Stappia indica: one gene and its partner. The protein of the gene in region 1 binds, or shares a complex with, the protein of each later gene. Links are inferred from orthologs where the notes say so. Each region holds a gene or a part of one and is shown in the gene's direction. Other genes may lie near its edges.

Region 1 (5,734 bases):
CATCACCGTGCCGGGCCTCGACACGGCGGATGCGCAGGCGCTGGTGGAAAAGGCGCATGTGGTGTGCCCCTATTCCCACGCAACGCGGGGCAACATCCCGGTGACGCTGAACGTCAAGTAATCGGGAACTGAACCTGGCCTGACCGGAGCCTGGGCGGGTTGCCCGGCCTGCGGTCCTCAGCTCTCGTCGCCGTCGCCGTCCTGTGGGCCGGCGCGGCGGCGGGACTCGCGAAACGCGACGTGCTCGCGCTCCAGCTGCTCCAGCACGGTGCCGACACGGGCAAGCGCCCCGGCTGTGGCGCGGAAGCGGGCCGCCCGCGATTCGAACAGGCGGCTGGCGATATCGGGAAATTCCTGCAGCATGCGCTTGAACAGCGCCCGGCGGATGCGGATCACCTCGGTCGGACCGACGGCGACGGCCCGGGCCGGGCGGCGCGTCTCGACCAGGAGCGCGGTCTCGCCGATCAGGCTGCCGGGGCCGAAGGTGCCGAGTTCCTTGCGCTCCTCGTCGGCGCCTTCCAGCAGCACCTCGCCGCTGGCCACGACCAGACCGGCATCGGCGCGCTCGCCGGCGATGAACAGCACCTCGCCGTCGCGATAGGTGACATTCTCGGCCGAAAAGGCGAGCAGGCGCATCTGCTCCTCCGGGAACTCGGCGAGCAAGGGCACCTGGCGCAACAATTCCATATCCCGGACGAGACTCATGCCTTGAGCATTACGCCGAAGCCGGCGATTTGCACAAGCCCGGAAACCGCGTGAGAAGGCCCGAGGCCGGACTGCCGGTGGACAGTTCGCCCCGCCGGACAGGATGCCGGACAGTTTGCCGGCCGGTGCGGCGGCGAGGCGAAAAACGGGGCGGGATCAGGGAACGAGCTTGTAGCCGCCGGCCTCGGTCACCAGCAGTTCGGCATTGGACGGGTCGCGCTCGACCTTCTGCCGCAGGCGGTAGATATGGGTCTCGAGCGTGTGGGTGGTGACGCCCGAATTGTAGCCCCAGACCTTGGTCAGCAGCACGTCGCGGGTCACCGGCTTCTCGCCCGCCCGGTAGAGGAACTTCAGGATCGAGGTTTCCTTCTCCGTCAGGCGGATCTTGGCGCCTGCCTCGTCGGTCATCAGCTTCTGCGCCGGGCGGAAGGAGTAGCGGCCGATGGTGAAGACCGCGTCCTCGCTCTGCTCGTGGCTGCGCAGATGCGCCCGGAGGCGGGCGAGCAATACGGCGAACTTGAACGGCTTGGCGACATAGTCGTTGGCGCCGGCCTCGAGCCCCAGGATCGTGTCGCTGTCGGTGTCGTGGCCGGTCAGCATGATGATCGGCGCCTTGAAGCCCTTCTTGCGCAGCAGCTTCACCGCCTCGCGGCCGTCGATGTCCGGCAGGCCGACATCCATCAGGAGAAGGTCGGTGTGGCCTTCCTCGGCGAGCTTGATGCCGGTGGCGGCGTTCGCCGCCTCCTGGGTCTCGAACTCGTCGTAGAGCGACAGCTGCTCGACCAGCGCCTCGCGAAGATCGTCGTCGTCGTCGACGATGAGGATTTTGCGTGCGGGCATGGTCGTGTCCTTTCCTGACCGAAGGGCATGCTATGGAATCTGCACCTGTTTTCCTGACATAAGCAAGCGGACACGATTGCGCGAGGGCGCATTGACGCAAAGCCCGCCTTGCGCCAACAAATCTTGCTCACGCAACCTTGAGCCCCGGGTGAGGACGCCGCCGCCATGACGCTGGATCTTGTCGCACCGCGCCGCCGGCCGGCCCTGCCTTCCGGCGAAGAGGGGAGCGAAACCTTGAGGGTCCGGGCGCTTTCGGCGGGCGCAAAGCGCGGCGTGCTGCAGCTCGGCACCTTCACGGCGCCGTGTGCGATCGGGCGCGGGGGGATTTCCCGCTTCAAGCGCGAGGGGGACGGGGCAACGCCGGCCGGACGCTTCGAGCTGCTGCAGGTCTACTATCGCCCCGACCGGGGGGCGCGGCCGCGCTCGGCCCTGCCGGTTGCGCCGTTGCCGCGCGCCGGCTGGTGCGATGCGCCGGGCCATCCGCGCTACAACAAGCTGGTGCCGCTGCCCTTTGCCGCCTCGCACGAGGTGCTGTGGCGGGACGATCCGCTCTACGACATCGTTGTGGTGCTCGACTGCAACCTCCATCCGGCGGTGCCGGGGCTCGGCAGCGCCATCTTCTTTCACCTGGCGCGGCCCGGCTACACGCCGACGGAAGGCTGCGTGGCGGTGGCGCGGGCGGACATGGAGATCCTGCTTTCCGCCTGCGGGCCGGGTGCCGCCATCGAGGTCGGCTGAACGGTGCGTTGCGATTGTCGTCGTTAGGTTGAACACTGCGTCCAGCGGCTGCACTCTGGTGCGGCGGGGCAGGGCGCCTATCTTTGGCGAAACGACGTGCAACAGCCTGCCTTGCAAGGGGCGGGAGAAAGGCGAAGTCCCATGTCCGTCAGACCCGTGACCCATCTGGAGACGGCGAAGCCGACGCTGGAAGGCGCCGGCGTGAAGCTGCACCGCGCCTTCGGCTTCGGCGATCCGACCGCGCTCGATCCGTTCCTGCTGTTCGACGATTTCCGCAACGAGCGGCCGCAGGACTACAAGGCCGGCTTTCCCTGGCACCCGCATCGCGGCATCGAGACCATCACCTATGTGCTGGCCGGCACCGTCGACCATGGCGACAGCCTCGGCAACCAGGGCACGCTCGGTGCGGGCGACATCCAGTGGATGACCGCCGGCAGCGGCATCATGCACCAGGAGATGCCGAAGGGCGACGCGAAGGGGCGGATGCACGGTTTCCAGCTGTGGGCCAACCTGCCGTCCTCGCTGAAGATGACGAGCCCGCGCTACCAGGACGTGCCCTCGACCGAGATCCCGGAAATCACCGACGACGACGGCACCCATGTGCGCGTCATCTGCGGCGAGTTCTGGGGCCGGCGCGGGCCGGTCGACGGCATCGCCGCGGACCCCAGCTATGCCGACATCTTCGTGCCGGCCGGGCGCACCAAGCGCTTCAAGGTCGACACCTACCGCAAGGCCTTCGCCTATATCTTCGAGGGGTCGGGCACGTTCCGCGACGCGTCGCAGCCCTTCGGCGTGCTGCTGGAGAAGGAGGTCGACGGCGAGGAGGTGCATGTGCGCGATCAGAGCGGCGACCGCACGCTGGTGCGCTTCGGCACCGGCGACGAGGTGACCGTGACCGCCGGGCCGAACGGCATCCGCTTCCTGCTGGTCTCCGGCGCGCCGATCCGCGAGCCGGTGGCCTGGCACGGGCCCATCGTCATGAACACCCGCCAGGAGCTGATCCAGGCGGTGACCGAGCTGCAGAAGGGCACCTTCATCCGCGAGGGTGCCAAGCGCTGAAGGAGCGCGTCCGGGCGGCAGGTTCGCCCGGACGCGCCGCCGTCCCGTCCCGGCTGTCTGCGGCCTGTCAGCGCGGCGAAACACGCGAGCACTGGAACCGCGCGGCCTTTTCCGCCATATAGACGGGAAACGGCCGGTCGCGCCTTCCTCGATATCGAGGCGCGCGCCGCAGATGGCCTGCCCCGCCCGACAGGCGGCGGGCGGCGAGATGGACGACTTTCGCGATGAGCGAGCGCAGGATTCCCTTTCTGAAGATGAACGGGCTGGGCAACGATTTCGTTGTCTGGGACGCCCGTGAGGCGCCCGTGCGCCTCGATCCGGATGCCATCCGCCGGATCGGCGAGCGGGACGGCGGCATCGGCTTCGACCAGATGATCACGGTGGAACGCAGCCACGGCGGGGCGGATGCCTTCATGCGCATCCACAACCGGGACGGCGGCGAGGTGGATGCCTGCGGCAACGCCACGCGCTGCATCGGCCGGCTCCTGATGGAGGAAAGCGGCAATGCGGCCGCGACCATCGAGACCAATGCGGGGCTGCTGAAGGCCTCGGCAACGGACGATGCGCGCCGGGTGACGGTCGACATGGGCCGCCCGCGCTTTGCCTGGAACGAGATCCCGCTGGCCGAGGAATTCCACGACACGCGGGCGATCGAGCTGCAGATCGGGCCGATCGATGCGCCGATCCTGCATACGCCCTCGGTGGTCAATGTCGGCAATCCGCACGCGATCTTCTGGGTGCGCGATCTGGACGCCTACGATCTGGCGCGGATCGGGCCGATGCTGGAGAACCATCCGATGTTCCCGGAGCGGGCGAACATCTCGCTCGCCCATGTCCTGTCGGACGGGGAAGTCGAGATCCGGGTATGGGAGCGCGGCGTCGGGCTGACGAAGGCCTGCGGCACGGCGGCCTGCGCCGTCGGCGTTGCCGCTGCGCGCGACCGGCGCACGGGGCGCAAGGTGCGGGTGCTGCTGCCGGGCGGGCCGCTCGACATCGAGTGGCGCGAGAGCGACGACCACATCCTGATGACCGGCGACACCGAGGTGGAGTTCGAGGGACTGCTGGACCCGCAGACGCTGACCTTCGAGAAGACCGCGCCCGGCGACCGGCCGATCCTCGAGGTGGTCCGGTGAGCATCGACGTCGTCACATTCGGCTGCCGCCTCAACGCCTACGAATCCGAGGTGATGAAGCGCGAGGCGGAGGCCGCCGGCCTCAAGGACGCGATCCTGATCAACACCTGCGCGGTGACGGCGGAGGCGGTGCGCCAGGCGCGCCAGTCGATCCGCAAGGCGCGGCGCGACAATCCGGGCGCGCGCATCATCGTCACCGGCTGCGCCGCCCAGACCGAGGCGGAAACCTTCGCCGGCATGGAGGAGGTCGACCTCGTCCTCGGCAACTCGGAGAAGCTGGAGCGCGCCTCCTACGGCCGCGTCGCGCAGTTCGGCCTCGACGACAGCGAGAAGATCCGCGTCAACGACATCATGAGCGTGCGCGAGACGGCCGAGCACCTGATCGACGGGCTGGAGGGCCGCGCCCGCGCCTTCGTGCAGGTGCAGAACGGCTGCGACCATCGCTGCACCTTCTGCATCATCCCGTTCGGGCGCGGCAATTCCCGCTCGGTGCCGATGGGCGTCGTCGTCGACCAGATTGCAAGGCTGGCGGACAACGGTTACCGCGAAGTGGTGCTGACCGGCGTCGACATCACCAGCTACGGCGCCGACCTGCCGGGGGCGCCGAAGCTCGGCGATCTCGTCGCCAAGATCCTCAAGCTGGTGCCGGGGCTCGACCGGCTGCGGCTGTCTTCCATCGATTCCATCGAGGCGGACCCGGCCTTGATGCGCGCCATCGCCGAGGAAGAGCGGTTGATGCCGCATCTGCACCTGTCGCTGCAGGCCGGCGACGACATGATCCTCAAGCGGATGAAGCGGCGGCACCTGCGCGCCGACACGATCGGCTTTTGCGAGGAGGTGCGCCGGCTGCGCCCGGACGTGGTGTTCGGCGCCGACATCATCGCCGGTTTCCCGACCGAGACCGAGGCGATGTTCGCCAATTCGCTCGCCATCGTCGACGATTGCGGGCTGACGCATCTGCATGTCTTTCCCTTCTCGCCGCGCAAGGGCACGCCGGCGGCACGCATGCCGCAGCTGCCCCGCCAGGTGGTGAAGGAGCGCGCCGCGCGGCTGCGCGAAAAGGGCGAGGCGGCGCTGCTGGTGCATCTGGAAGCCGAGCAGGGACGCGAGCGGCAGGTCCTGATCGAGCGCGAGGGGCTGGGACGCAGCGAGCAGTTCACCCAGGTGGAGTTCTCGCCCGAGGCCGCGGCCGGCAAGGGGGCGGGCGACCTTGTCACGCTGCGCATTGCCGGGCATACCGGGCGGCATCTTCTGGGCGTA
Region 2 (5,410 bases), 860 kb from region 1 along the record:
CCTGGGAGAGAACGAGGACGCAGTGCGCGCATCCCTGGTCAAACGACAGGACGTGCTGGCCGAGGTGCTCTCGGCCCTGCAGCGCATCGGCCGGCATCCGCCGCCGCCGCTTGCGGTGCGCCCGCGCGATGCGCTCGGCGCCGTGCGCAGCGCCCTGCTGCTCAACGCGGTGATGCCGGAGCTGCATGTGGAAGCGCAGGCGCTGGCGAGCGACCTCGCCTCGCTGCGCCAGCTCAAGGTGTCGAGCGCGGCCGAACGCGACCGGCTGGTCGCCGACGGCCAGCGCCTTGCCGAGGAGCGCACCCGCGTGGAACTGCTGGTCGCCTCGAAGAAGCGCGACCGCGAGAGAAGCGAGGCGGAACTGGCGCAGGAGCGCGACCGCTCCCGCCAGCTCGCCGAGGACGCGGGCACTCTCAAGGAATTGATCGCGACGCTGGAGCGGGACATCGCCAGCGCGCGGAATGCGGCGGAAGCCGCTCGCAAGGCCGACGAGGCCAGGCGCAACGCACCGCCCCCGTCCGATCCGTTCAGCGATCCGGGACGGCTGGCCCCGGCCATCGCCTTTGCCCAGGCGAAGGGGCGCATCGGCGCGCCCGTGGCCGGAACGGTGCTGAGGGATTTCGGGGCGCAGGACGGTTTCGGCGGCACCACGCAGGGCCGCTCCATCGCCACCCGCACCAATGCCCAGGTGGTGGCCCCGGTTGACGGATGGGTGGTCTATGCCGGACCCTTCCGTTCCTACGGCCAGGTCTTGATCCTGAACGCCGGCGATGGATATCATATCCTGCTTGCCGGCATGGACCGGACGAATGTCGAGCAGGGGCAGTTCGTGCTGGCAGGGGAGCCCGTCGCGACGATGGGAGAGACGCGCGTCGCAAGCGCGGCGACTCTCGATCTCGCGGCACCGCAACCCGTGCTCTATGTTGAATTTAGGAAAGACGGCGTTTCGATCGATCCCACACCTTGGTGGGTTCGACCCGAAGAAGAAAAGGCTCGCGGATGATTCGGAAAGCTTCCCTGTTGCTGGTCGGTGCGCTCATCGGTGGCGCGACAATCACCGCCCTCTCGCAGATGCCCGTGCGTGTCAGCGGCGTGGCGAATGCCGCCGCCTCCGACACCTACCGGCAGCTCAACCTCTTCGGCGACGTGTTCGAGCGGGTCCGCTCCGACTATGTCGAGGTTCCCGACGATGCGGCACTGATCGAGTCGGCCATCAACGGCATGCTGAGCTCGCTCGACCCGCATTCGAGCTACCTGTCGCCCAAGCACTTCCGCGACATGCAGGTGCAGACGCGCGGCGAGTTCGGCGGCCTCGGCATCGAGGTCACCATGGAGGACGGCCTGGTCAAGGTCGTCACCCCGATCGACGACACGCCCGCCTTCAAGGCCGGCGTGATGGCCGGCGACCTGATCACCCATCTCGACGGCGAGCAGATCCAGGGCCTGACCCTGTCGGAAGCCGTCGACAAGATGCGCGGACCGATCAACACGGGCATCGAGCTGACCTTGCGCCGCGAGAACGTGGCCGAGCCGGTCAAGCTGACGATCACCCGCGACATCATCCGCATCAAGTCGGTGCGCTTCCGCGAGGAAGGCGATGTCGGCTACCTGCGCGTGACCCAGTTCAACGAGCAGACCTATGACGGCCTGAAGGACGGCATGGACGAGGTCGCCAAGCAGATCGGCTCCGACAAGCTGAAGGGCTTCGTGCTCGACCTGCGCAACAATCCCGGCGGCCTGCTCGACCAGGCGATTGCCGTCTCCGACGCCTTCCTGCAGCGCGGCGAGATCGTCTCGACCCGTGGCCGCAACGCCGACGAGACCCAGCGCTACAACGCCCGTTCCGGCGACCTGGCCAACGGCAAGCCGGTGATCGTGCTGATCAACGGCGGCTCGGCCTCGGCCTCGGAGATCGTCGCCGGCGCCCTGCAGGACCACCGCCGCGCCACCGTGCTCGGCACCCGGTCCTTCGGCAAGGGCTCGGTGCAGACCATCGTCCCGCTCGGCGCCAACGGTGCGATCCGGCTGACGACGGCGCGCTACTACACCCCGTCGGGCGTCTCGATCCAGGCCAAGGGCATCACCCCGGACATCGAGGTGCTGCAGGAACTGCCCGAGGAACTGCGCGCCAGCGGCGCGGAGACCAAGGGCGAGGCGGGCCTGCGCGGCCACCTGCAGGGCGATGGCGAGGAGCAGTCCGGCAGCCAGGCCTATGTGCCGCCGGATCCCAAGGACGATGCCCAGCTGAAGCTGGCGCTCGACCTGCTCAACGGCGTCCAGGTGAACAGCGCCTTCCCGCCGGTCGGCGACCAGAAGGCCGCCATTCCGAACTGACCAACGACCGGCCGCGGGCGCCCTGGGGAGGGGAGCCCGCAGCCGCCCGTCTTGAAAGCGGATGAGGCACCATGGCGGGAAATGACCTCTCGACTCCCCTCGGGCTGAGCAACAAGAAGAAATATCTCAACCTGCCGCTCGGGCTGATCGGCGCAGGCATGATCACCCTGCTGGCGCTGACCGCGCTGGTGTGGATCGGCGTGGTCGACGATCCGCTGGGCGGCGAGCCCACCGCCTCGATCCCCCTGGAGCGCTCCCTCGACGGCCTGACCGCCCGCGATTTCGGCGTGGTGGAAATCCGCCCGACCCTGCCGGAGCAGGGCGAGCCGGGATCGCAGGCCGATGGCGGCCGCGACGAGACGCTGGGTCCGCGTTTCGAGCCCAAGCCGGCCGGCGAGCAGGACCTTGCCGCGCAGCCCGAAGACGACATGCCGTCGCTGGCAAGCGGCCAGGGACTGTCCGAGCGCCCCGATGCAAGGGTGAGCGAAAGCGGGCCGCACGGCCGGCTGCCGACAGTCTCCGACAACGGGTTGCGGCCGCTCGACATCTATGCCCGTCCTGTCAGTCAGTCGTTCGCCTCCGTCCCCAAGATCGCGATCATCGTCGGCGGCCTCGGCCTGTCGCAGACCAGCACCCAGGCGGCAATCGACCGGCTGCCCCCCGACATCACCCTCGCCTTCGCGCCCTACGGCTCCAGCATCGACCGCTGGATGCAGCAGGCCCGCCGCGCCGGCCACGAGCTGCTGCTGCAGCTGCCGATGGAGCCGTTCGACTATCCCGATAACGATCCGGGCCCGCACACGCTCCTGGTCAGCAACACACCGGTGGAGCTGCGCGACCGCCTGTCGTGGCTGCTCAGCCGAATCACCAACTATGTCGGCGTGATGAACTACATGGGCGCCCGCTTCACCGCCTCGGAAAGCTCGCTGCAGCAACTGCTCGGCGAGGTCACCCAGCGCGGCCTGATGTATGTGGACGACGGTTCGTCCTCGCGCAGCATCGCAACGGCGACGGCGAGCGGACTGCGCACCCCGTTCTCCCACGCGGATCTCGTCATCGACGACGTGCCGCGGCCCAAGGACATCACCGCCCGGCTGCTGCAGCTGGAAGGCACGGCGCGGGCACGCGGCATCGCCGTCGGCGTTGCCAGCGCGCTTCCCGTGACCATCGAGGAACTGGCACGGTGGTCGCGCGACCTGGAAGAGCGCGGGCTGCAGCTCATCCCGATCAGCGCCTCCATCGACCGCGCCGGCCAATAGCCGCCCCCGCCCTGTCCCTACCCCTGCCCGGCCTTTCCGGCCAACTTGCCTTCAGGAGACCTGCCGCGTGCTCAGCCCCGCCGCCCTGCCCGACTATCGCCCCTGCGTGGGCGTGATGCTGCTCAATGCCGACGGCCTGGTGTGGACCGGCAAGCGCGCGCCGGAGGGCGGGGTCGATCCCGACTATTGCTGGCAGATGCCGCAGGGCGGCATCGATGCCGGCGAGGACCCGCTGCCGGCTGCCCGCCGCGAGCTCTACGAGGAGACGGCGATCCGCTCGATCACGCTGATCGCCGAGGCGCCGTCCTGGTTCTCCTACGACTATCCGGCCGACATCGTGCCGCTGCGCCACAAGGCGCGCTACAAGGGCCAGACGCAGAAGTGGTTCGCCTTCCGCTTCGAGGGCGACGAGAGCGAGATCGACATCCTGACGCCGCCCGACGGTCACAAGCCGGAATTCAGCGAGTGGCGCTGGCAGCGGGCGGAGGAACTGCCCGGCCTCGTCATCCCGTTCAAGCGCGCCGTCTACGAAGGCGTGGTGCAGGCCTTTTCCGCCTTCACCCGCTAAACGGCAAGCTGCGGCCCGCTCCGCAGGCCAGCCGCTTCCCACAGGCCGGCCAATCGGCCATGGCGCCCGGCGCCCCCGCCTGCCATGATCGCGCATCCGCGCCTGCGGGCCGCGCCCTTGCTGCCCCGCGCGACCCTGCCGGACCGGCGCCTCCTTTCCAGGAGGCATGCCCCGCTCCGGCGCAACACGCTCACGGGGGACATCATGACACTTTCAGCGGACCTGTCCGGCAAACGGATGCTGATCACCGGCGCCTCGAGCGGGCTCGGCTCGCATTTCGCGCGGGTCGCGGCGCGGGCCGGCGCCTCCATCGTGGTGGCGGCGCGACGCCAGGACCGGCTCGAGGCCTTGGTGGAGGAACTGCTCGGGCTCGGCGCACCAAAGGCGGCGGCGCTGGCGCTCGATGTCGGCGACGGAGCGGCAATCCATGCCTGCCTTGCCGATGCGGTCTCGAAGCTCGGCGGGCTCGACATTCTCGTCAATAATGCCGGCATCGCCCGGGCCGGGCTTGCGGTCGACCAGACGGCGGAGGATTTCGATGCGGTGATGTCGGTCAACCTGCGCGGCGTCTGGCTGATGGCGATCTCCGCCGCCCGCCACTGGCGCGAGACGGGAACGCCCGGCAACATCGTCAACATCGCCTCGATCCTGGGCGAGCGGGTGAGCATGGGAACCGCCTGCTATGCGGTCTCCAAGGCCGGCGTCGTGCAGATGACGCGGGCGCTGGCGCTGGAATTCGCGCGGCTGAACGTGCGCGTCAACGCGCTGGAGCCGGGCTATTTCGAGACCGAGATCAACCAGGGCTATTTCGACACCGAAGCCGGCAAGGCGATGATCCGGCAGGTGCCGATGCGCCGCATCGGCCATTACGAGGATCTCGACGGGCCTTTCCTGCTGCTGGCGAGCGATGCCTCGCGCTTCATGACCGGCGCGGCGATCCCGGTCGACGGCGGCCACATGCTGGCCTGATCTCGGTCCGGCCGACCTCAATCCGGCCGGGCCGGACCATCGTCGTCGGCGGCAAGGGCCGCCTGCCACTCCCCGCGCACCTCCTCGTCCTGCTCCCCTGCCAGCGCGGCAGAAGCAAGGGCGGCGAAGCGTGCCTGCGGCAGCAGGCGCGAGGCCGCCCAGACGGCGGCGCCGCGCACCAGCGGGCTGTCGTCGGCGAGCAGCGGCTCGACACGGGCGGCAAGCGAGGGCGAGCCGGAATTGCCGGCGGCGACCAGCACGTTGCGCAGGAAGCGGTCGC

Evidence for each region. The genes of interacting proteins can lie anywhere in the genome.
Region 2: the proteins of dapF (region 1) and GH266_RS15970 are in contact, whole or in part, in a solved structure (PDB 5YGU), measured with the Escherichia coli proteins. The link is inferred for Stappia indica from one-to-one orthologs.

What each region holds. Positions count from the first base shown.
Region 1 is NZ_CP046908.1:2,542,559-2,548,292, reverse strand. The notes cover bases 2,610-5,520. They hold dapF (diaminopimelate epimerase), read left to right. Parts: upstream 2,610-3,566; coding sequence 3,567-4,475; downstream 4,476-5,520. Other genes in these bases: mtaB (tRNA (N(6)-L-threonylcarbamoyladenosine(37)-C(2))-methylthiotransferase MtaB), read left to right, coding at 4,472-5,520; GH266_RS11910 (pirin family protein), read left to right, coding at 2,610-3,342. Outside these bases: GH266_RS11930 (organic hydroperoxide resistance protein), read left to right, coding at 1-121; GH266_RS11925 (cyclic nucleotide-binding domain-containing protein), read right to left, coding at 178-687; GH266_RS11920 (response regulator transcription factor), read right to left, coding at 862-1,545; GH266_RS11915 (L,D-transpeptidase family protein), read left to right, coding at 1,711-2,283; more of GH266_RS11910, read left to right, coding at 2,425-2,609; more of mtaB, read left to right, coding at 5,521-5,734. UniProt on the Escherichia coli protein: Involved in the succinylase branch of the L-lysine biosynthesis and in the biosynthesis of the pentapeptide incorporated in the peptidoglycan moiety. Catalyzes the stereoinversion of LL-2,6-diaminopimelate (L,L-DAP) to meso-diaminopimelate (meso-DAP).
Region 2 is NZ_CP046908.1:3,399,208-3,404,617, reverse strand. What follows is about bases 2,629-5,410. They hold GH266_RS15970 (RNA pyrophosphohydrolase), read left to right. Parts: upstream 2,629-3,660; coding sequence 3,661-4,161; downstream 4,162-5,410. Other genes in these bases: queG (tRNA epoxyqueuosine(34) reductase QueG), read right to left, coding at 5,148-5,410; GH266_RS15965 (SDR family NAD(P)-dependent oxidoreductase), read left to right, coding at 4,366-5,130; GH266_RS15975 (divergent polysaccharide deacetylase family protein), read left to right, coding at 2,629-3,593. Also shown: GH266_RS15985 (murein hydrolase activator EnvC family protein), read left to right, coding at 1-1,003; GH266_RS15980 (S41 family peptidase), read left to right, coding at 1,000-2,334; more of GH266_RS15975, read left to right, coding at 2,406-2,628. UniProt on the Escherichia coli protein: Master regulator of 5'-end-dependent mRNA decay.